Regions from separate parts of the Streptomyces sp. NPDC001339 genome, predicted to be linked through region 3. Evidence: riboswitches for the same ligand, from Rfam matches in the RefSeq annotation. Region 3 holds a riboswitch; each other region holds the start of a gene.
The links. A riboswitch is a leader RNA that binds a small molecule or an ion and turns the genes downstream of it on or off. The one in region 3 is predicted to bind thiamine pyrophosphate.
Positions count from the first base shown of each region.

Region 1: another riboswitch for thiamine pyrophosphate. It lies ahead of ACFY12_RS00435 (thiamine ABC transporter substrate binding subunit); the one in region 3 lies ahead of thiC (phosphomethylpyrimidine synthase ThiC).
Region 2: another riboswitch for thiamine pyrophosphate. It lies ahead of thiO (glycine oxidase ThiO); the one in region 3 lies ahead of thiC (phosphomethylpyrimidine synthase ThiC).

Region 1 is NZ_JBIAWT010000001.1:103,581-113,212, forward strand. Features, by position in the region: gene ACFY12_RS00410 (ABC transporter ATP-binding protein) at 1-460, shown strand, start outside; gene ACFY12_RS00415 (hypothetical protein) at 442-1,620, shown strand; gene ACFY12_RS00420 (hypothetical protein) at 1,824-2,795, shown strand; gene ACFY12_RS00425 (ABC transporter ATP-binding protein) at 2,800-3,930, opposite strand; gene ACFY12_RS00430 (ABC transporter permease) at 3,931-5,580, opposite strand; gene ACFY12_RS00435 (thiamine ABC transporter substrate binding subunit) at 5,655-6,731, opposite strand; TPP riboswitch at 6,850-6,981, opposite strand; gene rlmN (23S rRNA (adenine(2503)-C(2))-methyltransferase RlmN) at 7,029-8,141, opposite strand; gene ACFY12_RS00445 (phosphatidate cytidylyltransferase) at 8,315-9,478, opposite strand; gene frr (ribosome recycling factor) at 9,478-9,632, opposite strand, start outside.
Region 2 is NZ_JBIAWT010000007.1:317,998-327,629, forward strand. Features, by position in the region: gene ACFY12_RS22320 (sulfite oxidase-like oxidoreductase) at 1-408, shown strand, start outside; gene ACFY12_RS22325 (deoxyribonuclease IV) at 488-1,387, opposite strand; gene pknB (Stk1 family PASTA domain-containing Ser/Thr kinase) at 1,650-3,668, opposite strand; gene ACFY12_RS22335 (thiazole synthase) at 3,768-4,652, opposite strand; gene thiS (sulfur carrier protein ThiS) at 4,662-4,892, opposite strand; gene thiO (glycine oxidase ThiO) at 4,889-6,109, opposite strand; TPP riboswitch at 6,203-6,315, opposite strand; gene ACFY12_RS22350 (NAD(P)/FAD-dependent oxidoreductase) at 6,599-7,849, shown strand; gene ACFY12_RS22355 (Rv2175c family DNA-binding protein) at 8,019-8,384, shown strand; gene thiE (thiamine phosphate synthase) at 8,507-9,157, shown strand; gene metF (methylenetetrahydrofolate reductase [NAD(P)H]) at 9,392-9,632, shown strand, end outside.
Region 3 is NZ_JBIAWT010000004.1:499,860-509,491, forward strand. Features, by position in the region: gene ACFY12_RS14440 (cupin domain-containing protein) at 1-315, shown strand, start outside; gene ACFY12_RS14445 (DUF5326 family protein) at 549-773, shown strand; gene ACFY12_RS14450 (SsgA family sporulation/cell division regulator) at 1,542-1,964, shown strand; gene ACFY12_RS14455 (YibE/F family protein) at 2,120-3,511, opposite strand; TPP riboswitch at 3,559-3,715, shown strand; gene thiC (phosphomethylpyrimidine synthase ThiC) at 3,710-5,506, shown strand; gene ACFY12_RS14465 (hypothetical protein) at 5,580-6,122, shown strand; gene ACFY12_RS14470 (hypothetical protein) at 6,170-7,072, opposite strand; gene ACFY12_RS14475 (metallophosphoesterase) at 7,298-8,422, opposite strand; gene ACFY12_RS14480 (LacI family DNA-binding transcriptional regulator) at 8,730-9,632, opposite strand, start outside.

The DNA of each region.
Region 1 (9,632 bases), on a different contig from region 3:
CACCGAACCCCACCTCGTGCCCGAACTCACCGTCTGGGAGAACGCCGCGCTCCCGCTGCTGCTGCGCGGCACCGGCAGCCGCACCGCGAAACACACCGCCCTGGAATGGCTGGACCGCCTCGACGTCGGCACCTGCGCCCGCCGCCGCCCCGGGCAGCTCGACCAGTCCCAGCGCCAGCGCGTCGCCATCGCCCGCGCGCTCGCCACCACCCCGCAGGTGCTCTTCGCGGACGAGCCGACCGCCCCGCTGCACCGCACCGACGGCACCCAGGTACTGCGGACGCTCACCACCGCGGCCCGCTCGCACCAGATCACCGTGGTCCTGGCGACGCACGACCCAGAGGCCGCCGCGCTCGCGGACCGGTCCGCCGCGCTCCTCGACGGCCGTCCGTCGGCCGTCACCTCCGCCGCCGGCTCCTCCGATGAGGAAAGCAGGGCAGAGTGCTCGCTCTCCGTCTAGCCCGCGGCTCCCACCCCGTCGTCCTGCTGCGCCGGCTCTGCGTCGCCGCGGCGGCGGCCGGCACCGGCTTCCTCCTGCTGTCCACCGTCGGGCACGCCGCCGGCCACCCGGCCGCGGCCGATGAATCGCTGGTGCGCCTCCTGTGGTGCGCCGCCCCGCTCGCCGCCACTGCGCAGTTCGCGGTGTCCACGGCCCGTACGGACCCCGCCGCCCGGCCGCAGCGCGGAATGACCGCCGCCGGCCTGGGCCCCCTCCGGCTCACGCTGCTGGCCACCGCCTCCACCGCGCTGACCTGCCTCTTCGGCGCCGTCCTCGCCCTGGTCGTCTTCTTCCGCCTCCGCGGCGACCTCGGCGGCTCCGCCGGCGCTTCCTTCGGTTCCTTCGGTATCGGCTCCGATCAGCTCGGCGCCGGCCATCCGCTGCCGCTCGCCGGCGCCCTGATGCTGCTCGCGCTCGTCCCGCTGACCGCCGCCGCCGCGACCGCCGTCGCCCTCCGCCCCCACGACGAGACCGGCGCCCCGGAAACCGAGCCCCTCCCCCGGACCGCCCCGCCCTCCGGCCTGCCGTGGGGCATCGCGGTGGCCGCGGCAGGCCTGGCGATCGAGGCCTACGCCGGTCCGGCCACCGCGCCCCACGGCGGGCTGCTGCCCCTGCCGGGCCGGCTGGTCGGCAGCCCCCCGGGCGTGCTGGCCGGCTGGGCCCTGTCCGTCTTCGGCCTCGTCCTGGCCGGTTCCGGTCTGGTGCACCTGTGCGGCCGCCTCCTGTGCACCGGACGCCCCGGTGCGCTGCGCCTGCTGTCCGGGCGGGTCCTCCAGGAGGAGTCGCACCGCCTGGGCCGTCCGCTGGGCGTGCTGTGCGCGGTCGCCGCCGCCGGCTACGCCGCCGCGAAGATCTACGACGCCTCGCCCGCCCGTCCGTTCGGGCCGCTCACCGTCATCGGCGCGGCGGTCGTCCTCGCCTGTGTCACTGCCAGCGCCCTCACCGCGGCCGTCGAGTCCCGCGCGGCCCGCGCCCGCACCACCGCCGCCCTGCGCCGCCTGGGCGCCTCCGCCTCGGTGCTCCGCGGAGCCGCGGCCCTGCGGGTGCTGTCCCTGGTGATCGTGATGGCTCCTCTGACCTGGACCGTGGCCGAGATGGCGACGCTTCCGCTGACGCGTTGAGCCGGCGCCGCGAGGAGCCCCCGTTCACGGCCGGAGGAGCCCCCGTTTCACGGCCGGAGGAGACTCCGCTCACAGTCGGAGGAGACTCCGCTCACGGCTGTACGAGTTGTTTGCCCGTCTGAGGCAACTCCCGTCCCGAAATGAGCGTCTGCCAGGCCAGGTAATGAACAGGTAATGCTGGCGACGGGCGAACGGAGCTCTTGGTGATCATCGGCCTTCTGACAGCTGTGGCGGCCTCGGCCTGCTACGGCACAGGTTCGGTCCTGCAGGCGGTGGGGTCGCGCAAGTCCGCCCGCCGGGAGGCGGCCAAGGCTTCCACCACCGGTGTCACCCAGCACGGCGGCCCCAGCCTCTCCTCCACCGCGAAAGCCGCCGTGACCTGGGAGTTCATGGTGGGCACGGTGCTGGACTTCATAGGCTTCGGGCTGGGCGCGTGGGCGGCCCGGCTGCTGCCGCTGTTCCTTTCCCAGACCGTGATCAGTGCCAACCTCGTGATCACCGCCGTCCTCAGCATCAAGCTGCTCGGGATCCGGCTCAGCCGGGCCGAGTGGGGCTCCATCGCCGTGGTCTGCTCGGCGCTGGTGCTGCTCGCCACGGCCGCCGGTCCGGAGGGCAGCGGCCACACCCCGATCGAAACGCACTGGTGGCTGCTCGTCGCGGCCGTCGTGCTCATGGGAGGCGGCACGCTGATCGTGCGCCTCATGGGGGCACGGGCCGCGATCCTGGCCGGTCTGCTCTCCGGTCTGGGCTTCGGCGCGCTCGGCGTCGGAGTCCGGGTGCTCAACGGCATCTCCCCGTTCGACCTGGGCACGCTGCTCCGCGATCCCGCCCTCTACGCGATTCTGGTCGCGGGCATCGGGGGCATGTACCTGCACACCGTCGCCCTGCAGATCGGTTCGGTGAACGGCGCCACGGCGGCGCTGGTGGTGGGCGAGACCGTGGTCCCCGGCATGCTCGGGGTGCTGTGGCTCGGTGACGCGTCCCGGCCGGGCTTCGCCTGGGTCGCGGTCCTGGGCTTCGTGGTGGCGGTGGCCGGGGCGGTCGCGGTCGCCTGGTTCGGCGAACCGGAGCCGGGGCCGGAGGCGGACGCATCACCCGAAGCGCCGGAGTCCGAAGCGCCCGAGTCCGGCGGGGCGCAGGCGACGGCCGCCCAGCCCCTGCACACGGGACGCTAGGGCCCTAGGCCTCCAGCACCACGACGTCCTCGGCGGTGAAGGCGATGCCCGTCCGCTCCCCCACCTCCGGGGCGTCCCGCAAAGCGCAGGCCGCTTCCAGCTGCGGCCCGCTGTCCGGCTGGAGCAGCAGGGTGACGTGCGTGCCACGGAAGGTGCGGGCCGTGACCGTACCGGGCAGGCCCTCGGCGGGGGGCGTGAGACGCACCCCGGCCGGCCGGACGAGCAGGCGGCACGACCCGTCCGGGGTGCCGCCCGGGACCGGTACCGTGCCCCAGGGAGTGGCGGCGGCCTCGCCCCGTACCGTCGCCTCGACGACATTGTCGAAGCCGAGGAAGCGGGCGACGAACTCGGTGGCCGGCCGTTGCCAGACCTCCAGCGGGGTGCCGGTCTGGGCGATCCGGCCGTCCTTCATCACCACGACCCGGTCGGCGAGCGCGAAGGCCTCGCCCTGGTCGTGGGTGACGGCGAGCACGGTCGTACCCAACTCCCGGAAGAGCCGCCGGAGTTCGACGACGAGCCGTTCCCGCAGGCCGCGGTCGAGCTGGCCGAGCGGTTCGTCCAGCATCAGCAGACGGGGGCGGGGGGCGAGGGCGCGGGCCAGGGCGACCCGCTGCTGTTCGCCGCCGGACAGGGAGGCCACGGCGCGGCGTTGGGCACCCGGCAGCCCGACGAGGTCCAGCAGCTCGGCGACCGTACGCGCCCGTTCGGCGCGCGAGGAGCGCCGCATCCGCAGCCCGAAGGCGACATTGCCCGCGACGTCGTGCTGCGGGAAGAGCTGGTGGTCCTGGAACATCAGGCCGACGCCGCGCCGGTGCGCGGGCACCGCCGACTGGTCCCGGCCCGCCAGCAACACCCGTCCGGCATCGGCCTGCTGGAGACCGGCCACCACTCTCAGCAGGGTGGACTTGCCGCTGCCGGACGGCCCCAGGACGCACACGATCTCCTGTGCGGCGACGTCCAGGTCCACCGCGTCCAGCGCGGGACGCCCGGACGTGCCGAAGCGGACGGTCACCCCGCCCAGCCGCAGCAGCTCCCGCGCGGTGGTGCCGTCCTGCGGCGTGGTGCCGGCCTGTGCCGCGGTGCCGGCCTGCGCGGCGGTGCCGTCTCGTGCCGTGGTGCCGTTCTGTGCCGTCATCTAGAACTCCCCGGAGTGGTGAGTACGGGCGCGCTCCAGAGCCAGCAGGGCGCCGGCGCACACCACCATCAAGAGGGTCGAAAGGGCCATCGCCTGGCCGTAGTTGAGCTCGCCGGCCCGCCCGAGCAGCCGTGCCACGGCCACGGGGAGTGTCGGACGGTCGGGCCGGGCGAGGAAGACCGTCGCGCCGAACTCGCCGAGCGAGACGGCGAAGGCGAAACCGGCCGCGATCAGCACGGCCCGGCGCACGATCGGCAGATCCACCTCGCGCCACACCCGCCACGGCGAGGCGCCGAGTACGGCGGCGGCCTCGCGCAGCCGCCCGTCGACGGCCCGCAGGACCGGCAGCATCGTCCGGACCACGAAGGGCACCCCCACCAGCGCCTGGGCGAGCGGGACCAGCCACCACGAGGCGCGCAGGTCCAGCGGCGGCTCGTCGAGGGTGATCAGGAAGCCGAAGCCGACGGTGACCGCGGAGACGCCGAGGGGCAGCATCAGCAGGGCGTCGAAGCCGCGGACGAGCCGGCCGGCCGCTCCCCCGTCCGGGCGGGTGCGGACGGTCAGCGCGGCGGCGGCCAGTCCGCCCACCACCAGCGCGATCGCGGTGGCGGCCGCCCCGTAGGCGAGGGAGTTCCCGACGGCGTCCAGGGGGGCGACGGCGAAGGTGCTGTCGGAGTTCGCGGCGGAGCCGAGTGAGGTGTAGAAGACCGCGCTGTGGCCGTCCGGGCCGGCGAACGACCGTTCCACGAGCACGGCCAGCGGCGCGATCAGCAGCAGGGCGATGACCAGGAGCGTCCCCCACAGCAGCGCCCACTGGCCGCGGCCGCGCGGCCGGTGCGCGGTCCGTGCGGCGTCGACCAGCCGCAGCGCGGATTCCCTGCGGCGCACGGTCCAGGCGTGCAGCGCCAGTACGCCCAGTACCGCCGCGAACTGGATCAGGGTGAGGACCGCGGCGGCCGGCAGGTCCAGGAAGTCCGCGGTCTGCCGGTAGATCTCCACCTCGAGTGTGGAGAAGGCGGGGCCGCCGAGGATCTGCACCACCCCGAAGGAGGTGAAGGTGAAGAGGAAGACCATCAGGGCGGCGGCGGCGACGGCCGGTCCCAGGGCGGGCAGGGTCACCCGCCGCCAGGCCGTGAACCATCCGGCGCCCAGCACCCGCGCGGCCTCTTCCTGCCGTGGGTCGAGCTGCGCCCACAGCCCGCCGACGGTGCGTACCACCACCGCGTAGTTGAAGAAGACGTGCGCCAGCAGGATCGCCCATACCGAGGTGTCCAGGCGCACGCCCCACAGGTCGTCGAGGAGTCCGCCCCGCCCGGCCAGCGCCAGGAAGGCGGAACCGACGACGACGGTCGGCAGCACGAACGGGACCGCCACGACCGCCCGCAGCAGCTGTTTGCCGGGGAAGTCGAAGCGGGCGAAGACATACGCGCCGGGCAGGGCGATCAGCAGGGTCAGCGCGGTCGAGGCGGCGGCCTGCCAGAAGGTGAACCACAGCACATGCGCGATGTCCGGGTCGCCGAGCACCGCCCCGAACCGGCCGAGCTGCCACTGCCCGCCGTCCTTGAGCCCCCGTCCGACGATCGCGCCGACCGGATAGCCGAAGAACAGCGCGAAGAACGCGAGCGGCACCGCCATCAGGCCGAGCCGCACCGCCGTGGTCCGCAGGGCCCCCCGGCGCCGGGGGGCGGCTACGTCCGTTGCTTCCGTTGCTTCCGTTGTTTCCGTCACTTCAGTACGAGCGAGGACCACTGCTTGATCCACCGTTCACGGTTCTTGGTGATCGTCTCGGGGGCCAGGGTCATCGGCTTGTCGATCGTCGCGCCGTACCTGGTGAACAGCTCCGGCACCTTGGCGTCCCGGCGTGCCGGGTTGACGAACATCTGGAGCGGCACGTCCTCCTGGAACCGCCGGCTCAGGAGGAAGTCCAGCAGCGCCTTGCCGCCCTTCTCGTTCTTCGCGCCCCGCAGGAGCCCGCCGAACTCGATCTGCCGGAAGCAGGTGCCGGTCGCGACGCCGACGGGGGACTCCTTGGGTGCGGGCTTCTTGCCGAGGACCTCGACGGGCGGGCTGGAGGCGTAGGAGACGACCAGGGGCTTGTCGCCCTTGCCCTTGCCGGCGGCGGAGCCCGAGAACCGCTCGTTGTAGGCCTGCTCCCAGCCGTCGACGACCTCGACGCCGTTGGCCCTGAGCTTCTTCCAGTAGTCCGGCCAGCCGTCGTTGCCATAGGCGGCGACGGTGGCGAGCTGGAAGGCGAGACCCGGTGAGGAGGTCGCGGCGTTCTCGGTGACGAGCAGCCCCTTGTACTGCGGCTTGAGGAGATCGTCGAAGCTCTTCGGCGGCGCGATGCCGTGCCGGGTGAAGTACTCGCGGTCGTAGTTGACGCAGATGTCGCCGTAGTCGAGGGGGGTGACGCGGTTCTGGTCCTGGTCGAGCCGCAGCGCTTCGGGGACGTCGTCCAGCCCCTTGGCTTTGTAGGGGGTGAACAGGCCGGCGCTCAGACCACGGGAGAGGAGGGTGTTGTCGATACCGAAGAGGACGTCGCCCTGCGGGTTCCCCTTGGTCAGGATCGCCTGGTTGACGGCCTTGCCGGCGTCGCCGCCCTTGAGGACCTTCACCTTGTAGCCGCTCTCCTTCTCGAAGGCGGCGAGGACGGACTTGGAGGCATTGAACGAGTCATGGCTGACGAGGGTGACGGTCTTGGCGTTCGTGCTCTCCCCGCCCGTGCCGCCGCATCCGGCGAGCGCGGTCATACCGACCGCGGCGGCGACGGCTGTCGCGGTGATCCTGCTGGTGGTGCTCACTGATGTCCTCCTGGCTGGCCAGGAAGAGACGCGGCCCCGCCTGGTGTCCGCGGCTCACGGCATCCGTACGCCCGGGGACGTACGGATACGGAGGGGACTCCGGGCAGGGCGCAACAGCATGAGTTGACGACCGAACTTCCTACCCGGAATGACCCGGGCGAGGTTCAAGGGTCTGCGGGCACCGTAGGGCTACGACGACTCTACGACGCTTCCGCACTCTCAGCGCTGTGGCGCTCCCCTGTCGGAATGTGCGTTTCGGAATGTGCGTGTGTTCGACCACACCGTACCAGCGGGTGGTCAGCGCTCCGAGGCGGCCAGCTGCCCGCAGGCGCCGTCGATCTCCTGACCACGGGTGTCACGGACGGTCACCGGCACCCCGTGCGCCTCGATGGCCCGCACGAACGCCCGCTCGTCCTCGGGGCGCGAGGCGGTCCACTTCGACCCCGGGGTGGGGTTCAGCGGAATGAGGTTCACATGGACGCGGTTGCCCTTGAGCAGCCGTCCCAGCAGGTCACCGCGCCACGCCTGGTCGTTGATGTCCCGGATCAGGGCGTACTCGACCGAGATGCGCCGCCCGGACTTCTCGGCGTACTCCCAGGCCGCGTCCAGTACCTCGCGCACTTTCCAGCGCGTGTTGACGGGCACGAGGGTGTCGCGCAGTTCGTCGTCCGGTGCGTGCAGCGAGACCGCGAGCCGGCACTTGAAGCCCTCGTCCGCGAACCGTCGCATCGCCGGGACGAGGCCGACCGTGGAGACCGTGATGCCCCGCTGGGACAGTCCCAGTCCGTCCGGTTCGGGGTCGGTGAGCCGCCGGATCGCGCCGACGACCCTGTTGTAGTTGGCGAGCGGCTCGCCCATCCCCATGAAGACGATGTTGGACAGCCGCGCCGGACCGCCCGGCACCTCGCCGTCGCGCAGCGCTCGCATCCCGTCGACGATCTGGTGGACGATCTCCGCGGTGGACAGGTTGCGGTCCAGCCCCGCCTGCCCTGTGGCGCAGAACGGGCAGTTCATACCGCAGCCGGCCTGCGAGGAGATGCACATGGTGACCCGGTCCGGGTAGCGCATCAGCACCGACTCGACGAGCGTGCCGTCGTGCAGCTTCCACAGGGTCTTGCGGGTGGTGTCGTCGTCGCACGAGATGTGGCGTACGACGCTCATCAGGTCCGGCAGCAGTTCGCTCGCCAGCTTTTCGCGCGCCGCCGCCGGGATGTCGGTCCACTGCGCCGGGTCGTGTGCGTAACGGGCGAAGTAGTGCTGCGAGAGCTGCTTGGCGCGGAACGGCTTCTCGCCGATCGCGGCCACCGCCTCGCGGCGTTCGGCGGGGCTGAGGTCGGCGAGGTGCCGAGGGGGCTTCTTGGCGCCGCGCGGGGCGACGAACGTCAGCACACCGGGTTCGGGCGGTGCCATGGGCGGAACTCCTCGTTGCGACGGGGGCGGATGATCTCCGCTGTCGCGGAGCCGGGGGCAGGGCGATGCCGGAACCCGGAGATCTCGCAGGTCAGGGCCGTCCGCGCGGTGGCGGGGCCGGAAAAGGGCCCGCTGCCGACGGCGACGGGCCCTTCCAGGGTACCTGGGGCCGTTCAGCCCGCCCCCACGAAGATCACAAACAACAGCCACACCACCGGGGCCGTCGGCAGCAGGGAATCCAGCCTGTCCATGATCCCGCCATGGCCGGGCAGCAGGGTGCCCATGTCCTTGATGCCCAGATCGCGCTTGATCATGGATTCGCCGAGATCGCCGAGGGTGGCGCTGGTCGCGACCGCGAGGCCGAGCAGCAGACCCTGCCACCACGCGCCATCGGTGATCAGGAACTCCATGCACGGCGCGCCGACGGCCATCGCGAAGAGCACCGCGCCGACGAGCCCCTCGCGGGTCTTGCCGGGGCTGATCCGCGGCGCGAGCTTGTGCTTGCCGAACCGCCAGCCGACCGCGTACGCGCCGGTGTCGCTGACGACCGTCAGCAGCAGGAACATGAACACCCGCCACGGCCCGTCGTCGGCGGCCAGCATCATCGCCACGAAGGTCGCCAGGAACGGCACGTAGAACGCCGAGAAGACGCCGGCGGTGACGTCCCGCAGATAGTTCTCCGGGGCCTCGGTCATCCGCCACACCAGGACGGCGAGTGCGGTGAGCGCCATCGCCACCCAGGCGCCCTCGGCGCCGCGTACATATCCGGCGATCACCATGGCGGTGCCGCCGACCGCGAGCGGCACCAGCGGAACCCGGATGTCCTTGCGCTCCGCCAGCCGCGAGGTCAGCTCCCACAGCCCGACGACGACGGCGATCGCGATCACGCCGATGAAGACGGGCTTGTAGACGAAGAGCGAGGCGAGGATGACCACGCCGAGCCCGACACCGACCCCTATCGCGGCCCGCAGATTGCGGCCCGCGCTCTTCTTCTGGGGCTTCGCTGCGTCCGCCGGACGGTCGGACCCGGGGAAAGAGGTGGGCATGGGCTCCTGCGGCTCTTCATCGCGGAACAGGGGGCCGCTCCGTCGAGCAGCCCCCCGGTCGTCCGGGCGGTCCCGGTCATCCCGGATGTCCCGATGTTCCCGGTCGTCGTCCTGGTGTCCGCCTGGCTCGGGCACGATGGGCATGGGCCGAGTCTGCGCCGCACCGCCCCAGTCGTGCACGGGACCCGCCGAGGCGGGCGGCGCCACCCCGCGAAGCGAGGAGGCCGGTCCATGGTCGGGCGGTCCCCATCGACCGGCACCGGCCGAGGCCCCCCAGGATGACTTGTTCATCAGACCTCGAGGAGCTCGGATTCCTTGTGCTTGAGCAGCTCGTCGACCTGCGCGACGTACTTCGCGGTGGTGTCGTCGAGCTCCTTCTCGGCCCGGCGGACCTCGTCCTCGCCGGACTCCTTGTCCTTGACGAGCTTGTCGAGGGCGTCCTTGG
Region 2 (9,632 bases), on a different contig from region 3:
ATGCACTGTGTGACGAAATTCAGCATGCTGGGGGCCGAATGGGGCGGGGTGCTCACCAAGACCATCCTGGATCTCGCACCGCCCGCGCCCGATGCCACCCATGTCATGGTGTGGGCCGAATACGGCTTCAGCTCGAATCTGCGGCTGGCGGATTTCACCGCGGAGAAGTGCCTCTTCGCCACCCACCGCTCCGGTGAACTGCTCACCGCCGAGCACGGCTTCCCGGTCCGCCTGATCGTCCCGCATCTCTACGCCTGGAAGGGCCCCAAATGGGTCCGCGGTATCGAATACATGCGGGCCGACCGCCGCGGCTTCTGGGAGGAGCGCGGCTATCACAACCTGGGCGACCCATGGAGCGAACAGCGCTACTCCTACCAGGAGGAACCGGGGGAGGGCCCCGAGCTCTGAGGCGCGGGGACCCCGATCGGTCCCGGGGGCCCTGACCGGCCCCGGGGACCCCGCGCCTGGAGCTCGGGGGCGGTGCCCCTCAGCGGGCGCGCAGCTGCTTGAGGCGGGCCACGTCCGCCGCATGTCCTTCCTTGCCACCCGGTGTCTCCACGACCAGCGGCACCCCGTCCGTCGCCGGGTGCGTGAAGAGCTCCGCGAACGCTTCGGCACCGATATGACCCGCACCGATGTTCTCGTGCCGGTCCTTGTGGGCGCCCGCCACATCCTTGGAGTCATTGGCGTGGATCAGCTTCAGCCGGCCCTCGCCGGTGACCTCCACCAGTTCGTCCAGCAGCGCCTTCGTCCCGCCCGGCGCCGCCATGTCGTGCCCGGCCGCGAACGCGTGACAGGTGTCGAGGCACACCCCGAGCTTCGGGTGCCGGTCCAGCGCGTCGAAGTACGGCCCGAGATCCTCGGCCCGCGCGCACAGTGAGGCGCCCTGCCCCGCCGTCGGCTCCAGCAGCAGCCAGGGGTCATCGGGGTGCTCCAGCTCGTCGAGCAACGGCCGCATCCGCTCCCTGACCTGCGCCATCGCCACCTCCCGGGGCCGTCCGCCGGTCGCCGACCCGGTGTGCACCACCACCCCGAGCGCGCCGATCTCCCGGCCGCGCCGCAGCGAATGGCGCAGTGAGGCCACCGACCTGTCGACCGTCTCCGCGGTGTGCGAGCCGAAGTTGATCAGGTAGGGCGCATGGACGTACACCGGCATCCCCTGCTCCGCGCAGGCTGCCCGGAACGCCTCGTCCTGCCCGGGGCTGCCCGGCAGCGTCGCCCAGCCGCGCGGATTCGCCACGAAGACCTGCACGGCCTCGTCACCCATCTCGCGGGCGTACGGAATACCGGTCTTCGCCAGACCGCCGGCCACCGGCACATGGCCACCGACCGGATTACGGGCACGGGCACGCTGCTCGGCGCCCTTGGGGAGGGGAGATCTGCTCACCCTCCCAGGGTGCCAGGTGCCCGGACGGCGGCGGCCGGGGCATCCGGTGGTTCCCGTAGGGGGCGGTCGAACAGATCCCCTAAGGGATGCGAGGCCCCCCTGCGGGGCCACAACCGGGCAGGGGTGGGAGGTATTCCCGGAGCCTCGCAGCCCCGGAGCCCCGGAGCCCCGGAGCCCCGCAGTCCCGCAGTCCCGGAGTCCGCAGTCCCGCGATGCCGTGACGGCGTGACGGCGTGACGGCGTGACGGCGTGACGGCGGAGGCTAGAGAGCTCCCTTGAGCTTGATGGTGATCGTGCCGCCCTTCGGTGCCTGCCGGCCGGGCTCGACCGACTGCCAGTCGACCTCGTCCTGCGGGAAGAGCCACGGCTTCCGCACCTCGACCCGGAAGCCGAGCGCGGTCAGCTCCCGCTTCGCGTCCTCGGTGTGCTTGCCGGTGACGTCCGGGACGGTGACCATCTCCGGGCCCTTCGACAGCGTCAGTGTGACCGTCTCGCCCTTGCCGAGTCTGCCGTCCGCACCCGGGCTCTGCCGGGCCACGGTGTCCTTGTCCTGCGGTGCGAAGACCGGCTGGTCCGCGAACCGCACCTCGAAGCCGGCCGCGCGGAGCGTGGCCTCGGCGTCCGCGCGGGCGCTGCCGATGACACTCGGCACCTGGACCGCGGAACCCCGGCTCACCGTCAGTGCCACCGCCGTATCGGGCTGCCGCTTGCTGCCCGCCACCGGGTCCGTACGGATCACCGACCCCTTGGCGACCTCATCGCTGAACTCCCGGCTCACCGTGCCCGGCACCAGACCGCGGTCGCGCAGCCTGCGCTTGGCGTCCGCGAGCGGGGTGCCGGACAGGTCCGGGACGTCGACGATCTCCGGACCGCGGGAGATCACGATCGTCACCGTGCCCGTACCGCGGATCCGCTGACCGGTCCCCGGCTCGGTACGCATCACATGTCCGCGCTCCACGTTGGCGCTGAAGTCCCGCCCGAGCCTCACCTCCAGACCCGCGTCCCGCAGTGTCTTCGCGGCCTTGGCCTGCGGCATGTCCAGCACCGCCGGGACGGTCGTGAACTGCCCGGCGCTGACGTACCAGACACCCGTACCCACCCCGAGGACCAGCAGCACAGCGGCGATGACCGTGGCCAGCCGGTGCCGCTGCAGCAGCCCGCCGAGGGCCGCCCGGGAGGCCGGGGACGGCGGGGATCCCGGCTGCGGGCGCAGCCGGGTCGTCCGCTCCGCCGGCGGTACCTCCAGCACGCTGGTGCGGTTCAGCTCCGCCTCGTCCGTCCCGGGCAGCGGCAGCTGCCGCGGTATCACGTCAGTGGGCTCCGACCCGTCCCCGGCCGCCCCCGGGAGCTGCCCCCGGCCCGCCGCTCCCGTGGCACCGGAGCCGCCCGCGGACACCTCCCTGGCCTGCGGCGGTACCACGTCCAGCTGCTCGTCCGTGAGCTCCGCACGGGCCTCCCGCGCCGAGGACAGCAGCGCCACCGCGTCCTGCGCGCGCTGCTGCGGATCACGGGCGGTGGCCAGCGCGACCAGGGCGTCCAACTGGGGCGCGAGCCCGGGCACCAGCCCGGAGGGCGGCAGCACGTCCTCGTGCAGATGCTGGTAGAGCACCTGCGCCACCGAGCCGCCCGTATGTGGCTTGCTGCCGGTCAGCATCTCGTAGAGCACCACGCCACAGGCGTAGACGTCGACCCGGGCGTCCGCGGTGCCGTGCTCCAGCTGCTCGGGCGCCAGATACGAGACCGTCCCCAGGACGGAGCCGGTCGTCGCGGTGGTGTTCGTGTCCACCGCGCGCACCAGGCCGAAGTCGGCGACCTTGACCCGGCCGTCGTCGCCGATCAGGACGTTCTCCGGCTTCATGTCTCGGTGCACCAGCCCCGCGCGGTGCGCGGCGCCCAAAGCGGCCAGTATCGGCTCCAGGATGTCCAGCGCGACCCGCGGCCGCAGGGCGCCCCGCTCGCGCAGTACGTCGCGGAGCGTGCAGCCGGCGACGTACTCCATCGCCAGGTAGACGTACGTCCCGTCCGTGCCCTGGTCGAAGACGCCCACCACATTCGGGTGCGACAGCCGCGCGACCGACTTCGCCTCCCGGATGAAGCGCTCCACGAACGCCCCGTCCTTGGCGAGGTCCGGGTGCATCACCTTCAGCGCGAGCACACGGTCGAGACGGGTGTCCACGGCCCGGTAGACCGTGGCCATACCGCCCGCGGCGATGCGCGCCTGGACGCGGTACCGGCCGTCGAGCAGCTGGCCTACGAGGGGGTCTCGGAGCGTCGTATCCACGGAAGGGGAGTCTAGGGGAGTCTCTTCGTAGGTCGTCGGTGTGCCGTAGCGCCCGAGGTGGCACCGCCTGCGGAGGGCGGCCGGGCGTGAAGGCAGGCGCTAAAAGGCAGGCCTCTCGGGGTCGAGGTCCGCCACCCCCTCCGTCGGCGACGACGCCAGCGCGAAATGGCGGCGGGGGATCCGCCCCGCCCGGTGTGCCAGGCGGCCGGCCGTCACCGCGTGGCGCATCGCGGCGGCCATCAGTTCCGGTTCCTGCGCGCGGGTCACCGCGGACGCCAGCATCACCGCCGCGCAGCCGAGCTCCATGGCGAGGGCGGCGTCCGAGGCGGTGCCCGCGCCGGCGTCCAGGATGACCGGGACGCCGGCCCGTTCGGTGATCAGCTGGAAGTTGTGCGGATTACGGATGCCCAGGCCGGAGCCGATCGGTGAGCCCAGCGGCATGATCGCGGCGCAGCCCACGTCCTCCAGCTTGCGGGCCAGCACCGGATCGTCGTTCGTATAGGGCAGGACGGTGAAACCGTCGTCCACCAGGGTCTCGGCGGCGTCCAGCAGCTCGACCGGATCGGGCAGCAGGGTGTGCTCGTCGGCGACGACCTCCAGCTTGACCCAGTCCGTGCCGAGCGCCTCCCGGGCGAGCCGGGCGGTGAGCACCGCCTCGCCCGCCGTGAAGCAGCCCGCGGTGTTGGGCAGTACCTGGATCTTGTGCCGTTCCAGTACGGACAGCACCGAGCCCCGTACGGTCGGATCCAGCCGCCGCATGGCGACCGTCGTCAGCTCCGTGCCGGAGGCGATCAGCGCACGCTCCAGGACGTCGAGGCTGGGCGCGCCACCGGTTCCCATGATCAGACGGGAGCCGAAGACCGTGTCGGCGAGGGTGAGAGTGTCGGAGGCCGCCGAGGCCGCCGAGGCTGTGGAAGGCGCGGAGGCTGCGGAGGGCCCGGAGGGCGTGGAGGCCGTTCCCCGGGAGAGTGCCGTATCGGACATATCGGTGGATCAGCCTCCCTGGACCGCGGTCAGCACCTCGACGCGGTCGCCGTCGCCGAGTGGGGTGGCGGACCACCGGGTGCGCGGTACGACGACGTCGTTGACCGCCGCGGCCACCCCGGAGGGCGCCGTGGACAGGGTCGCGACGAGCCGGTCGAGGGTGAGCCCGCCGGGGATCTCCCGGGCCTCTCCGTTGACGGACACCGACAGGGCGGGGGCGGGGGAACTTCCCTGACTCATACGGACTGCTCCTCCAGGAAGCGGGGGCGCTCGGTCCCCGGAGCGGTGACGGGGGTTCCCCCGTGCGGTTCGGGTGTGGGGGACGTGGACGCGGGCGAGAAGCGCGCGGGGGTGAAGGGACGGGCCTCCTCGGGCAGGCTCCCGGTGGTCAGCACCTCGGCCATCACCTCACCGGTGACCGGCGTCAGCAGCACACCGTTGCGGAAGTGGCCGGTGGCCAGGTGGAGGCCGGGCAGTTCGGTCGGCCCGAGGAGCGGGGCGTTGTCGGGGGAGGCGGGGCGCAGCCCGGCGCAGCTCTCCACGAGCGGCAGCTCGGTGATGCCGGGGACCAGCTCATGGGCGTCCCGCAGCAGCTCGTAGACCCCGCCGGCGGTGACGGTGGTGTCCCAGCCCAGCTCCTCGCTGGTGGCCCCGACGACCAGTTCGCCGTTCTCCCTCGGCACCAGGTAGACGGGGTTGCCGCGGACGACGGCCCGTACGGTGCGCGACAGGAAGGCGGGGGAACCGGGAGGCACGTCCGGCAGCCGCAGCCGCAGCACCTGGCCCTTGACCGGCCGCACCGGTGGCAGCAGCTCCTCGGGTACCCCGGCCAGCCGGCCGCTGTGGCTCCCCGCGGCCAGTACGGTCTGCCCGGCCGGTACCCGCGTGCCGTCGGCGAGCCGGGCGCCCGAGGCGCGGCCGCCGTCGATCGTCAGCCGTTCGGCCGGGCTCCGGTGGAAGACCACCCCGGCCCGCTCACAGGCCGCCAGCAGGGCGCTCGCCAGCCGCCGCGGATCGGCCTGGTGGTCGCCGTCGACCCGCAGGCCGCCGCGTACGCCGGGGGCCAGCATCGGCTCCAGACGGCGGCACTCGCGGCCGGTGAGCCACTGCGAGTCCAGGACCGAGCGGACCTGGAGGGCGTGCAGTTCGCGCAGGTGGGCGCGGTCGTCGGCGTCCAGCGCGACGGCCAGGGTGCCGCATCGCCGGTAGCCGATCCGCTGCCCGCTCGCCTCCTCCAGCTCCTCGGCGAACCGGGGGTAGCGGCGTGCCGAGGCGAGGTTGAGGCCCAGCAGGGTCTGCTCGCCGTAGTGGAGCTCGGTGACCGCGGCCAGCATCCCGGCCGCGACATGGGTCGCGCCGCCCCCGGGCGCGGGGTCGGCCAGTGCGACGGTCAGTCCGCGGCCGGCCGCCCGCCAGGCGGTGACCAGGCCGATGAGGCCGCCCCCGATGACGAGCACATCGGGGTGCCCGGTAGCGGAGGGCGGGGGTGCGGCAGACGGTGTGACGGCAGGTACAGCAGGTACGGGTACAGGTTCAGGTACAGGTGGATGCATGGGCGTTCAGCCCCTCCCTTCGCCGGCATGACCCGGATCAGGTTCGTACGGTCGGAGGCCGGCCAGCCTCCCTCTCAGCCCGGTACGTCCGGGCTCCCGCGAGTGCGTGTGCCCGTCACCCTAGTACGGGGGTGCGAGGCGCCGTAAGGCGACGTACGGGTGCGCGTGCTGGCGCCCCGGCGTGCGGGGTACGGTTCCGCGCCCCGCACACGGAGAGTGACGGTGTGTCAGAGATCTCCTTGTGTGCCACGTGAGCGGCTCGGCGCACCGGCCTAGAGTGATCGGGTGAGCGAGCAGAGCAGCGAGCAACACAGCGACCAGAGCAGCGGGCAGGGCGGCGAGCGGAGCAGTGGGCGGAGCGTGTCCTCTCCGTCCCCGGACCAGCCGCCGCGGGTGGTGATCGTCGGCGCCGGAATCGCGGGTGTGCAGACCGCGGTCGCCCTGCGCGAACAGGGCTGGCGCGGTGCGATCACCCTGTTCGGCGACGAGCCCCACCAGCCCTACGACCGGCCCCCGCTGTCCAAGTCGGTGCTGCTGGGCAAGGCCGACGGCTCCGCGTTCGACGTGGACTTCGCAGGGCTCGGCATCGACCTCCGCCTCGGCTGCCGGGTGACCGCCCTGGTGCCGGACGACCACCGGGTCGAGACGACCGAGGGCCCGGTCCGCTACGACCACGCGGTGATCGCGACCGGCGCCGAACCGATCGCCCTGCCCGGCAGCGCGGGCCTGCCCGGCGTCCACCTGCTCCGCACCCTCGACGACGCCGAGCGGCTGCGGCCGGTGCTCGCCGCCCGGCGCCGCATCGTGGTCGTCGGGGCCGGCTGGATCGGCGCCGAGTTCGCCACCGCGGCACGCGAGACCGGCTGCGCGGTCACCGTCGTCGAGGCCGCCGACCGCCCGCTGGCCGGCGCGCTGCCCGCCGAGGTCGCCGACCGGATGACCTCCTGGTACGCGGACGCCGGAGCCGAGCTGCGCACCGGGGCCCGGGTCGCCTCCGTCACCACCGGGGCGGTCACCCTCGCGGACGGCACCACGCTGCCCGCCGACGCCGTGGTCGTCGGGATCGGCGCCCGGCCCGCCACCGCCTGGCTGGCCGGCTCCGGCGTGGAGCTCTCGCCCGAGGACGGCTCCGTGCTCGCCGACGAGCGGCTGCGCACCTCCGTGGCCGATGTCTACGCGGTCGGCGACTGCGCTTCCTTCCCGTCCGCCCGTTACGGCACCCGCCTGCTGGTCCACCACTGGGACAACGCCCTGCAGGGCCCCCGGGCAGTTGCCGAGAGCCTCACCCGGGGCGAGGCCGGGGGAGTGGTCTACGACCCGGTGCCGTACTTCTGGTCCGAGCAGTTCGGCCGGTTCGTGCAGTACGCGGGCCACCACGGTGACGCCGACGAACTCGTCCGGCGCGGCGACCCGGACACCGCCGCCTGGTCGGTGCTCTGGCTCCGAAGCGAAGGGGGCCTGCGCGAAGCGCAGTCGGATCGGGGTGGTGGCGGGCGACGGGCGGGCGGACGGTTGGTCGCGCTGCTGGCGGTGGGGCGGCCGCGGGACCTCGCCCAGGGCCGCAAGCTCATCGAGCGGGGCGCGCTCCTCGACCGGGAGCGGGCGGCGAACGCGGCCGTACCACTGAAGGCCGCCGTTCAGTAGACGTCAGGAGGCCGTCCGCAGGAGGCCGTTCAGCAGCCGTCCGGCGCGTCCGGTAGCCGCCTGGTAGCGGCGGGCGCGCCGCGGGGTGCCGTCACTCTCCGGGGTGCCCACCGCCCCTGATGGCGATGCCCGGCTACCGACTGTCAGTGCGAGGTGGCAGGCTTGTCCCGTGACCGAGATTGACGCAAAGATCGATGGACTCGTCCCCGCCTGGCTCACCCTCCCCGACATCGCCGAGAGGCTCGGCGTCGAGGTGACCCGCGTGCGGCAGCTGGTCAAGGAGGGCCAGCTCATCGCGGTGCGCCGCGGCGAGAACCGGGCGCTCCATGTGCCCGCCGATTTCATCAAGGACGACAAGGTGGTCAAGGGCCTCGTCGGTACCCTCACGCTCCTCAAGGACGACGGCTTCACCGACGAGGAGATGCTGGAGTGGCTGTTCACCGCGGATGAGACCCTGCCCGGGACCCCGGCGCAGGCGCTGCGCGAGAATCGCGGCACGGAGGTGAAGCGCCGGGCCCAGGCGCTCGCCGTGTGACCCGCCCGGTGCGGCGCACTCAGGACCGCGACCGCACCGCCACCCACGCTTGACCACATCCGAGGGGTGTACGGACCGGAAGGCCCGGTCCGTACACCCCCGACCTGGGGGGACTCCACCCGATGACCACCGCACGCCAGGCCCTGTCCGACGCCCGCCTCTACCTCTGCACGGACGCGCGAACGGCCCAGGGCGACCTCCCGGAGTTCCTGGACGCGGTGCTCTCCTCGGGCGTGGACATCGTCCAGCTGCGCGACAAGGGCATGGAGGCCGGCGAGGAGCTCAGGCACCTGGAAGTGTTCGCGGACGCCTGCCGCCGGCACGGCACCCTGCTCGCGGTGAACGACCGCGCGGACGTCGCCCACGCCATCGGCAGCGATGTGCTGCACCTCGGGCAGGGCGATCTGCCGGTCCCGGCCGCCCGCGCCCTCCTCGGCCCGGACGTCCTCATAGGCCGCTCCACCCACGCCGAGGCCGAGGTGGACGCCGCGATCGCCGCCACCGGAGTGGACTACTTCTGCACCGGCCCGTGCTGGCCCACGCCCACCAAACCGGGCCGTCACGCTCCCGGCCTCGACCTGGTCCGCTACGCCGCGAAGCGCGCTTCCGAACGCCCGTGGTTCGCCATCGGCGGTATCGACGCCGGCAATCTGGACGAGGTGCTGGAGGCCGGTGCCCGCCGCGTCGTGGTGGTCCGCGCCCTCACCGAAGCCGACGACCCGGGCGCCGCGGCCGCCGCCCTGTCCCGGCGCATCCGCACCTGGAACGCCTAGTAACGCCTAGTAATGCCTAGTACCGCACTGCGCCCGGTATTGCACCGAACCGTGCCGCACTGCATGGCCGTCTGCGCCAGCCGCACCGCATGGCCGTCTGCCCCTGAAGAGGGGTTTGGCCTGGTGACGGGCCCGTGTGCCGGGGGGTGTCCAATCCGTGGACGGGAAACGGACCAACCAGGCATTACGTCGAACACGGTTGGTGTGTGTCCGGCCGCTGGTTAACCTGCCGGTATGGCCCTAGGTACAGCTTCCACCAGGACTGATCGCGCGCACACGGTGCGCGAACTGCTCGCCTCAGGCAAGCAGTCCTACTCATTCGAGTTCGCCGCCCCGAAGACCGAGAAGGGTGAGCGGACCCTGTGGAACGCCATTCGCCGGATCGAGGCCGTCGCGCCGACCTTCGTCTCCGTGACGTACGGCGCCGGCGGCACCTCCCGTGACGGCACGGTACGCGCCACCGAGCGCATCGCCA
Region 3 (9,632 bases):
AAGGCTTTCCGACTGGATGAACTGGAAGCGGAGCGGGCTGCGAACGACGGCGCGTACCTGCAGTTCATCAGGGAACGCAACATGTCGGTCGGGCTGTACGCGCTGGACGCCGGCAGTGTCGATCCGCAGCAGCCGCACCGCCAGGACGAGGTGTACTTCGTGGTCAGCGGACGGGGGGCGATCACCGTCGGGGCGGAGACGGAGTCGGTCGCGCGCGGCAGTGTGGTCTATGTGCCGGCCGGAGTCCCGCACAAGTTCCATCACATCAGCGAGGACCTGCGGGTGATGGTGGTCTTCTCTCCTCCTGAGAGCTAAGGGGCGGGGCCGCAACCCGTAGGGGAAGAGTCAGGGTAGGGCCAGGGTTGCGAAGCCCCCATGGCGCTCTTCCGCGCCCTAGCATCGTGGGTGATGGGAGAGCCGGAGGCGGCGAGGCGTCAGCGGCGCCGCGTGGAACGGCCGCCATCGGCGCGACAGAGAGCGCCGGCGACAGACAGCGCGGTACGGATACCGGCACAGACAGCGCGACACACAGAAAGCAGGGCAGAGCAGTGGCTGGTAAGGGGATAATCGCAGGGCTTCCGTGGTGGGTCACCTGGGTCGTGGTGCCCGTCATCCTGCTCGTGGTCTTCGGCGGAGTGCTCGCCACCGTGTTCGGCATCCTGATCGGTCTGTTGTTCAAGATCCTGATTGCCGCGGCCCTGATCGCCGGAGTCGTCTACCTCGTCCGCAGGGTCACCGGCTCGTCGTCGTCCTCGTCGAAGAGCGACTGGTAGGCGACCGGGGCGACCGGCCTGCCCCACGGCGCCGTCCACGCTCGCCGACGCGTGCACATGGCGGGTTGGCTCCTCCGGGTTCCGGCCGCCGTGTTCCGAACGGCGGAACCGAAGTGCGGAGCGGCGGGCGTTGGCAACGGCGAATGGTGAAGCCGCCTCTTGCCCCACCGTGATCGGCCGGGGTGGTGGCACTCCGGCTGCTGGAGCCAGCAGCTCGAGGCGATGGCTGCGCATCGGTGCTCCCTGGGCGGTCACCGATGAGCCGGAGCGGCCGTCGGTGGAGAAGCAGGCCGACTTTCGTACCGCGGCGCACGCTCATGCGATCGGGCAGTGTCTGGTCGCGCGGATTGACGAGGCATCAAGGAAGAGGAGCGTCGCGCGCGGCGCGCCATCCAGTCCATGGCACCCATCTCCACGCGTAGCGCGGGGGATCTGCTGCACCGCGTGGATACGGTCCGTCGCGGTCAGGTGGCCGTCGAGTATCAGGAATATGCCCTGGGGAACGGCGTGTTCGGCGGTCCCCCTCCAGGTCGGGGCGGCGGCCGCGACGTCGACGGTACCCCTTCGCGCCCATGAACTGCACCGATTGCGATCCGTTACGGAGTGACTACGCAAAATGACGGAGGTGATACTAACGACGCTCGGCTTCTCTATCAGTATCTGAAAACTCACTCCTTGTGATCTTTCTGCCTGTGGCAGACGATGGCGTCCACAGGGCTATGGGGGATGTTTCCCGGCCATCTCCGATCGAGTGCGGGGCAGTAGTAGATGACCGACACAGTTCAGGCAGAAGTGATCATGAGCTTCGTCGTCTCGGATGAGCTCGCGTTCCGGATTCCGGTGCAGCTGGACTTCGACAGCGCCGATCCGTACGCGGTCCGGCTCACCTTCGATCTGCCCGGCGATGCGCCAGTGACCTGGGCGTTCGGACGTGAGCTGCTCCTCGACGGGCTGAGTCGGCCGTCTGGTGAGGGCGATGTGCGCGTCGAACCGGCCTCCCCCGAGCACCTCAGCGATGTCCTCATCAGCCTTCAAGTGGGCATCGAGCGCGCCCTGTTCCGGGTCAGCGCGGCGCCGCTGGTGGCGTTCCTGGACCGCACGGACCGGCTCGTACCGCTGGGCAAGGAGGAGGTCTGCGACATGCTCGAGGCCGTCCTCGACCGGATCCTCACAGAGGCACCCGCCGGCTGACCCCGCCGGCTGACCCCGCCGGCTGACCCCGCCTCCTGCCGCACCGCTCCCTCTTGGGCCGCCCCGGGTGCGCCGGTCGTGCTTGACCTACCCGGGTACGCCCGTCATGCCCCGTACCCGGGTACTTCCGCCGTCTGCTGTGGGGTCCGTACGCCTCACCTCTTGCGCCGTCGGCCGCGCCCGCCCCGCCGCCGCGACCGGCCACCCGCCGCTCTCGCCTCCGGCCCCGCTCCCGTACCTCCCGACGCGTCCGGCGCGCCAAGCCGCTTGCGGTCCGCCGAGACGACCAGGGTCGCCAGCAGCGTCGTCAGGGGGACGGAGGCGACCAGGCCGATGCTGCCCACGAGCGTGCGGACGATCTCCTCCGCGACCACCTCACTCGAGGCGACGGTACCGACGCTGCTCTGTGCGATCGAGAACAGCAAAAGCAACGGCAGCGCGGCCCCCGCATAGGCCAGGACAAGGGTATTGACCACGGACGCGATATGGTCCCGGCCGATCCGCATCGCCGCTCCGTACAGCGCCCGCCGCCCGGCCGACGGATCCGCCTCCATCAGCTCCCACACCGCGGCGGTCTGGGTCACCGTCACATCGTCGAGCACGCCCAGTGACCCGATGATGATCCCCGCCAGCAGCAGGCCGCGGATCTCGAGGTTCGGGTACAGGCCGTGTACCAGGCTGGTCGTGTCGTCCGTTTCGCCGGTCAGCAGTGCCCAGTTGATGAACACCGAGCCGAGCAGCCCGATCAGCAGCAGCGAGGCCAGGGTGCCGAGCACCGCCACCGACGTACGGGCCGTCAGCCCATGGCACATGTACAGCGCGATCAGCATGATCGCGCTGCCCCCGACGACCGCCACCAGCAGCGGATTGGAGCCCTGCAGGATCGCCGGGAGGATGAACAGCGTCAGCACGAGGAAGCTGGCCGCCAGCGCCACCAGTGCGAGCACTCCGCGCAGCCGGCCGACGATCACGACCGCGAGAGCGAAGATCGCCGCCAGCACCCACATCGGAAGGGTCCGGTCGACATCGGTGACCGAGTACTGCAGCTCCTTCGGCGCTTTGGGCGAGTACGCCACCACCACCTCCTGCCCGGTCGTATAGCGCCGCAGGGCGTCCGGCGTCACCACCGTCTGGAAGGTCCGTCCGGCGTTCTCTCCCGTGGTGACCTTGATCGTCGCCTGCTGGCAGGGCTTGCCCTCGGCTGCTCGCCCGGCAGGTGGGTGCTGCCCGGGCGGCGCTGACGGCTCGGACGGCTGCTGTGCGTGGACGTCCGCGCAGTTCACCTCCACCACCTTGACGACCCTGGCCTGCTCCGTCGGTTGGTCGAAGCCGACGCCGGACGGTTTGTGCGGCGGTGCACCGCCCGGCCAGAGCACGACCAGTCCGACCGCCACCGCGGCCGCGAACGGGATCAGCACCGCCGCGATGACCTTGCGCAGATGCCGGGAAACAGGGGTGGCCGGGCCGTGCCCGTGTGTGTGGGAATGCGGGACGGAGTGGTGGTGCGACTCGTGAGGGCTCACGGCGAGATCATCGCAAGACTTCATGGGGCCCCCTGTTCACCCCGCCGCAGCGGCCGCTACCGTGGTGGCACCTTTGCAATCGCGGGAGCTCGGAGCACCGGGCTGAGAGGGCGCTGACCGCCATCCCAGCGATGTTTCACGTGAAACGTCGACGGATGGGAGCCGCTGCGTCGACCGCCGAACCTGTTACCGGGTAATGCCGGCGTAGGGAGTTGGGTCTTTATGACTCTGCAGGATGCACGCACGCCCACACACGACAACGGTGCCGGCGACAGCAACGAGCCGCGGATCGGCTGGCACAAGGGCTATGTCTCCGGATCGCGGCCGGATCTCAGGGTCCCGGTCCGGCGGGTGCACCTCACCAACGGCAAGGACGTGACGCTCTACGACACGTCCGGGCCGTACACCGACCCCGCCATCGAAACCGATGTCCGGCGTGGCCTCGCGCCGCTGAGGGAGAACTGGATCATCGCCCGCGGCGACACCGAGGAGTACCCGGGCCGCCCCATGCGGCCGGAGGATGACGGCCTCAAGCACACCTCACCGCGCGGCGGGCTCAAGAACCTCGACGCGGTCTTCCCCGGCCGCCCCCGCCAGCCGCGCCGCAGCCGTGACGGCGCTGTGGTCACGCAGCTCGCCTATGCGCGGCGCGGCGAGATCACTGCGGAGATGGAGTACGTCGCACTCCGCGAGAACGTCACGCCGGAGTTCGTCCGCGAGGAGATCGCGGCCGGGCGTGCGGTGCTGCCGGCCAACGTCAACCACCCGGAGATCGAGCCGATGATCATCGGCAAGAACTTCCTGGTGAAAGTGAACGCCAACATCGGGAATTCGGCGGTCACTTCCTCCATCGAGGAGGAGGTGGAGAAGATGACGTGGGCGACGCGCTGGGGCGCCGACACGGTCATGGACCTCTCCACGGGCCGCAACATCCACACCACCCGCGAGTGGGTGCTGCGCAACTCCCCCGTCCCGATCGGTACCGTCCCCCTCTACCAGGCGCTGGAGAAGGTCGACGGCAAGGCCGAGGAGCTGACCTGGGAGATCTACAAGGACACCGTCATCGAGCAGGCCGAACAGGGCGTCGACTACATGACGGTGCACGCCGGTGTGCTCCTGCGGTACGTACCGCTGACCGCCCGCCGCAAGACCGGCATCGTCTCCCGCGGTGGCTCGATCATGGCTGCCTGGTGCCTGGCGCACCACAAGGAGTCTTTCCTCTACACCCACTTCGAGGAGCTCTGCGAGATCCTCGCCGCGTACGACGTCACCTACTCGCTCGGTGACGGCCTGCGCCCCGGCTCCATCGCGGACGCCAACGACGAGGCGCAGTTCGCGGAGTTGAAGACGCTCGGCGAGCTGAACACCATCGCCAAGCGGCACGGTGTACAGACCATGATCGAGGGTCCGGGCCATGTCCCGATGCACAAGATCAAAGAAAACATCGACCTCCAGCAGGAGATCTGCGAAGAGGCCCCGTTCTATACGCTCGGCCCGCTGACCACCGACATCGCGCCCGCCTACGACCACATCACCTCCGGTATCGGCGCGGCGATGATCGCCTGGTGGGGCACGGCGATGCTCTGCTACGTCACGCCCAAGGAGCACCTGGGCCTCCCGGACCGCGACGACGTCAAGACCGGCGTCATCACCTACAAGATCGCGGCCCATGCGGCGGACCTGGCCAAGGGCCACGCCGGCGCCCAGGAATGGGACGACGCCCTCTCCGACGCCCGCTTCGAGTTCCGCTGGGAAGACCAGTTCAACCTGGCCCTGGACCCGGACACGGCTCGGGCCTTTCACGACGAGACGCTCCCCGCGGAGCCGGCGAAGACGGCCCACTTCTGCTCGATGTGCGGTCCGAAGTTCTGCTCGATGAAGATCAGCAGAAGCATCACAGAGCAGTTCGGCGGTGACGAGTCCGGCGCCACGGACGAGGAGATCGCTGACGGCATGCTCCAGAAGTCCAAGGAGTTCGCGGCCTCGGGCAACCGGGTGTACCTGCCGCTGGCGAACTGAGCCCGGCGAACGTACTGGCCCGCGACCTCACGGTGGAGGCACGGGCCGGTACGTCACCCTGAGCGGATGCCGGATGCCGGATGCCGGATGCCGGATGCCGGACGGCGACGCCGCTCCGGTCGTCCGCCGCGAGCATGGAGGGCTCCGGCGAGGGGAGAGCGAGGGCGCCTCGTCATGGGCCGAAAGGGCGGAATCCGGGACCGGCGCGGTCTCCGCGGGCGGCGCGGTGGAAGACCTTCCGGCGGCGGTACAGAGCCGTCGGCGGTGCGGAACCGCCCTGTTCGTGCTGTCCCGACCGGGAAAGGTAGAGATGATGCTGACGAAGAAACATGCTGCGGCGGTGCTCACGGCCGTGCTGGCGGTCGGCTGCGTGACCACCAGCGCATGGGCCGCGGACCCGCCCCGCCCGGAACCCAAGAAGAGCGCGCCCCGTCATACGGGCGATGTCTCCGAGTGCCCCGGCGGCGGCCCCCAGCAGCAGAGCGGCGATACTCCCATCCTCGGTGGACTGGTGACCGGCGGACTGCTCGGTGAGGCTTTCAGCAGGTCTCATCTTTGCAGGATCGAGGTCTCCGTGGTCGACCGCGAACCGGGGCGCGGCGACGTCCTCGCCTGACGAGTGGTTCGCCCGACCGCCATTGCGGCACGGCCTCCCCGGGGCGGCTATTCCGGGGTGTGGTCCGTCCCGCCGTGGTCCGGGCTGGTGAAGTCGGGGCTGGAGTAGTGCGGGCGGGAGGCCGATGAGCCGCGGTCGGGACTGGTGAATTCGGGACGGGTGTAGCCGAGGGTGGGGATGCGGCTCTCGGGGGCCGTGGTGCGGCGCGGGACGTAGCGGACGGGGTCGTCGTCCGAACCGGAGGGCCGGTTGCCGTCCGGCTCGGCCAGGGCCTCCCGGAGGAAGGGCAGCAGACCCCGTTCCAGGAGGGCGTGCCGCCAGGCCTCGCGGGCGGCGTCCAGCGCCTCGCCCCGCTCATCGGCTCCGGCGCTCTGCGCGGACGAGCCGTTGCGCAGCGCCGTGACGAGCACGCCGCCCATCGCGACGAGTGCCCCGGCGGCGGCGAAAGCCGCGAAGGTCCAGCCCACGCTGATCAGCGACTGTGCCAGGGAGCCATCGGGGCTGATCACGCGCAGGACGTAGCCGATGAGGAGAAAGAGCACGGCGGCGATACCGGCGAGGACCGGGGCGAGGACGCCGACCATCGCAGCCAGTCCGGCACCGGTGTTCTCCGCCTCGGCCACGGGGGGTCCGGTGGCCGGACCCTGTCCTTCGCCGGCCCCCTCGTCCGGTGCCGGGCCGTGCGCGCCGGTGCCGGACGGCCCGGACACCGGCGCGCGCGACGCGGCGCGCAGCTGTACGAAGCGCTGGTATTCGGCCGTGGCGCAGGCGGCGATGGCGGTGGTCGCGTTGAGCGCCATCGTGCGCAACTGCTCGGTGGTGAGGTGCTTTCCGGCGATGGCGCCGGGGTCGTCCGGGCGGTGTGCGGCGGTACGCAGCGCCTCATCAAGGAGCCGCGCGAACTCCGCGCGGTCCTCGTTCAGCAGGTGCGGAGCGCTGTTCATGTGCATCCCCCGATGCTCCGTAGAGCCGTACGGCCGGCATGGGCCGGGCGGTGGGCGGAAACGGAGGAGAGCCTGCTACGGATAGACAGATGGTAGAGCGCCTCCGGCATGGGGTGACAGAGAGTTTGCGGAAATTGAGTACTGCCGCGACCGGATTCCGCCCGTGCCGCCTCCCGTTTCCGACCTGACCGGCCACCCGCCGGCCTGCCTCCACACCCGTCCCCGGAACGCTCAGTCGGGTACGGGCAGTTGAACGACCAGCAGCTTTCCGGCCATGGTGATGCCGCCGTCCATGGCGATGGCCAGACCATCGGCGTAGACATGCGGACCGTCGACCGTGATGCCATCGCTCTCGTCGTCCTCCGTGCCGACCTCGCCCAGCAGATACGGGATCGGGCTGTGGCCATGGACGACGCGGTCGCCGCCGTATGTGTCCAGGAGCTCGCGGACGGCCTGGGCGCCGGAGGCCTCGTTACGGAAGGCGAAACGCTTGGTGAACTTGCGGAAGAGATCCCAGACTTCGTCGGCATCACTGCGGGTGAGGACCTCGTGCACGGTGTCGTTGACGGCCTCGATGGAATCGCCGTAGTCGAGGTAGGCGGTCGTGTCGGAGTGCACGAGCAGATGCCCGTCCTCCTCCATCACGGCGTCCAGCCGAGCCATCCACTGGAGGTGGTGGTCCTCCAGACGGTCCATGTCGTTCTTCTGGCCGCCGTTGAGGAGCCAGGCGGCCTGGAAGGAGGCGGTACCGGCACCGGACTGGACCGGGGTGTCGCCGAACCGCTTGGCGCCCAGCAGCAGCAGCTCGTGGTTGCCCATCAGGGCCTTGCAGTAGCCGCCGGCCGCCGCGGCCTGCGCGGACAGCTGCATGACCAGGTCGATCACGCCGATACCGTCCGGGCCGCGGTCGGTGAAGTCGCCGAGGAACCAGAGCCGGGTGTTGCCCGCCGCCCAGTTGCCGTCGGCGTCGATCAGGCCCTCGGCGGCAAGTGCCTCCCGCAGCTCGTCGTGGTAGCCGTGCACATCGCCGACGACGTACAGCGGGCCCGGTCCGTCGGCCGCGTGCGAGTCGGGTTCCGCTTCGGGGGCCGGGACGACGGCCGGGCGGTCGATGAGGGTGTCCGTACGGTCCGGGTCGACGACGGGGAGGTCACGAGCGGTCGGGGTGTAGTCCTCGGCCGGTGCTTGCGGGACGCCCTGCTCGGACCGAGTGGAGAGCTGGGGGAACATGGGCGGCGCGGGCGGGGGCTCGGCGGGCGCGTGGAGCGGAGGGCCGACGGGCGGGATGGGAGAACCGCCGGATGTGCCGGCGGGCGTTCCGGGCAGCGGAGCGGACTCCGGAGTCTGTCCCGCCATGGTCCACACCATGGGTCCCTGACTGGCCCCCTGAGTCATCGACCCCTCCACCGTCGCGCCGCCGTGCACCTCTCGGACCCGTGCCTGGTCGACGGCGGTCCGCGGTGTCGTCCGCCCATCATAGGAATGCCGGTCGCGGGTTGTGACGCACCCGGGGGTGATCAATACGGCGGGGCCCGGCATTCGCGGCTGTTTTCTCCCGGGATCACCCTGTTTTTTCCCGGCAGACGGGGGGCGCCCGGCGTCGGCCGGTACGCCCGTCCGTAGGTGACGTCCGTGGGTGACGTCCGTGGGTGTGACGGCAAGCTCAGTCGCCGGCGGGTCCCCGCGGCGGGCTGACGGTCGTCCTGGGGGAGCGCCGCTGGGATGAGGTCCGCACGATCAGATCGGTCGGTATCACCTGTTCGACGGGCCGCCCGTTGTCGAGCCCCTCGATGGCGTCGATGAGGATCTGGACGACGGCGGTGCCGATACGGCGCGGCTTGAGCGACAGGGTGGTGATGGATGGCTCGGTGTTCGCGTAGACCGTGGACTCGCTGCAGCAGACCAGCAGCAGGTCCTCCGGTACCCGCAGGCCGTAGCGCCGGGCGGCGGCGAGCAGATCGGTGCCGTTGGGGTCGAAGAGCCCGTAGACGGCGTCCGGCCGGTCCGGGCGGGCCAGCAGCCGGTCGGCGGCGACGGCGCCCGCGCACGGGTCATGTGCCGGGTAGGACTCGTACACCGGGTCCTGGCCGACCCGCTCGCACCAGCGCAGATAGGCGGTGGTCGACAGCCGGGTGTAGGTGTCGGTGGTGGTGCCCGTGAGCAGGCCGATACGGCGGGCGCCGGCGTCGGCGAGGTGGTCCAGCAGGCCGAGGACGGCGGCCTCGTGGTCGTTGTCGACCCAGCCGGTGACCGGCAGGGTGCCTCCGGGGCGGCCGTCGGAGACGACGGGGATGCCGTGCCGGACGAGTTCGGTGACGACGGGGTCGCCGTCCGCGGGATCGATCACGACGGTGCCGTCCAGCGCGACGTTGGACCACACGTCGTGGCGGGAGGTCGCGGGGAGGATGACCAGGGCGTACCCGCGGGCCAGCGCGGCGGAGGTGGCGGCTCTGGCCATCTCGGCGAAGTACGCGAACTCGGTGAAGGTGAAAGGTTCATCCCCGTACGTGGTCACGGTCAGGCCGAGGAGCCCCGACTTGCCGGTACGGAGCGTGCGGGCGGCCGC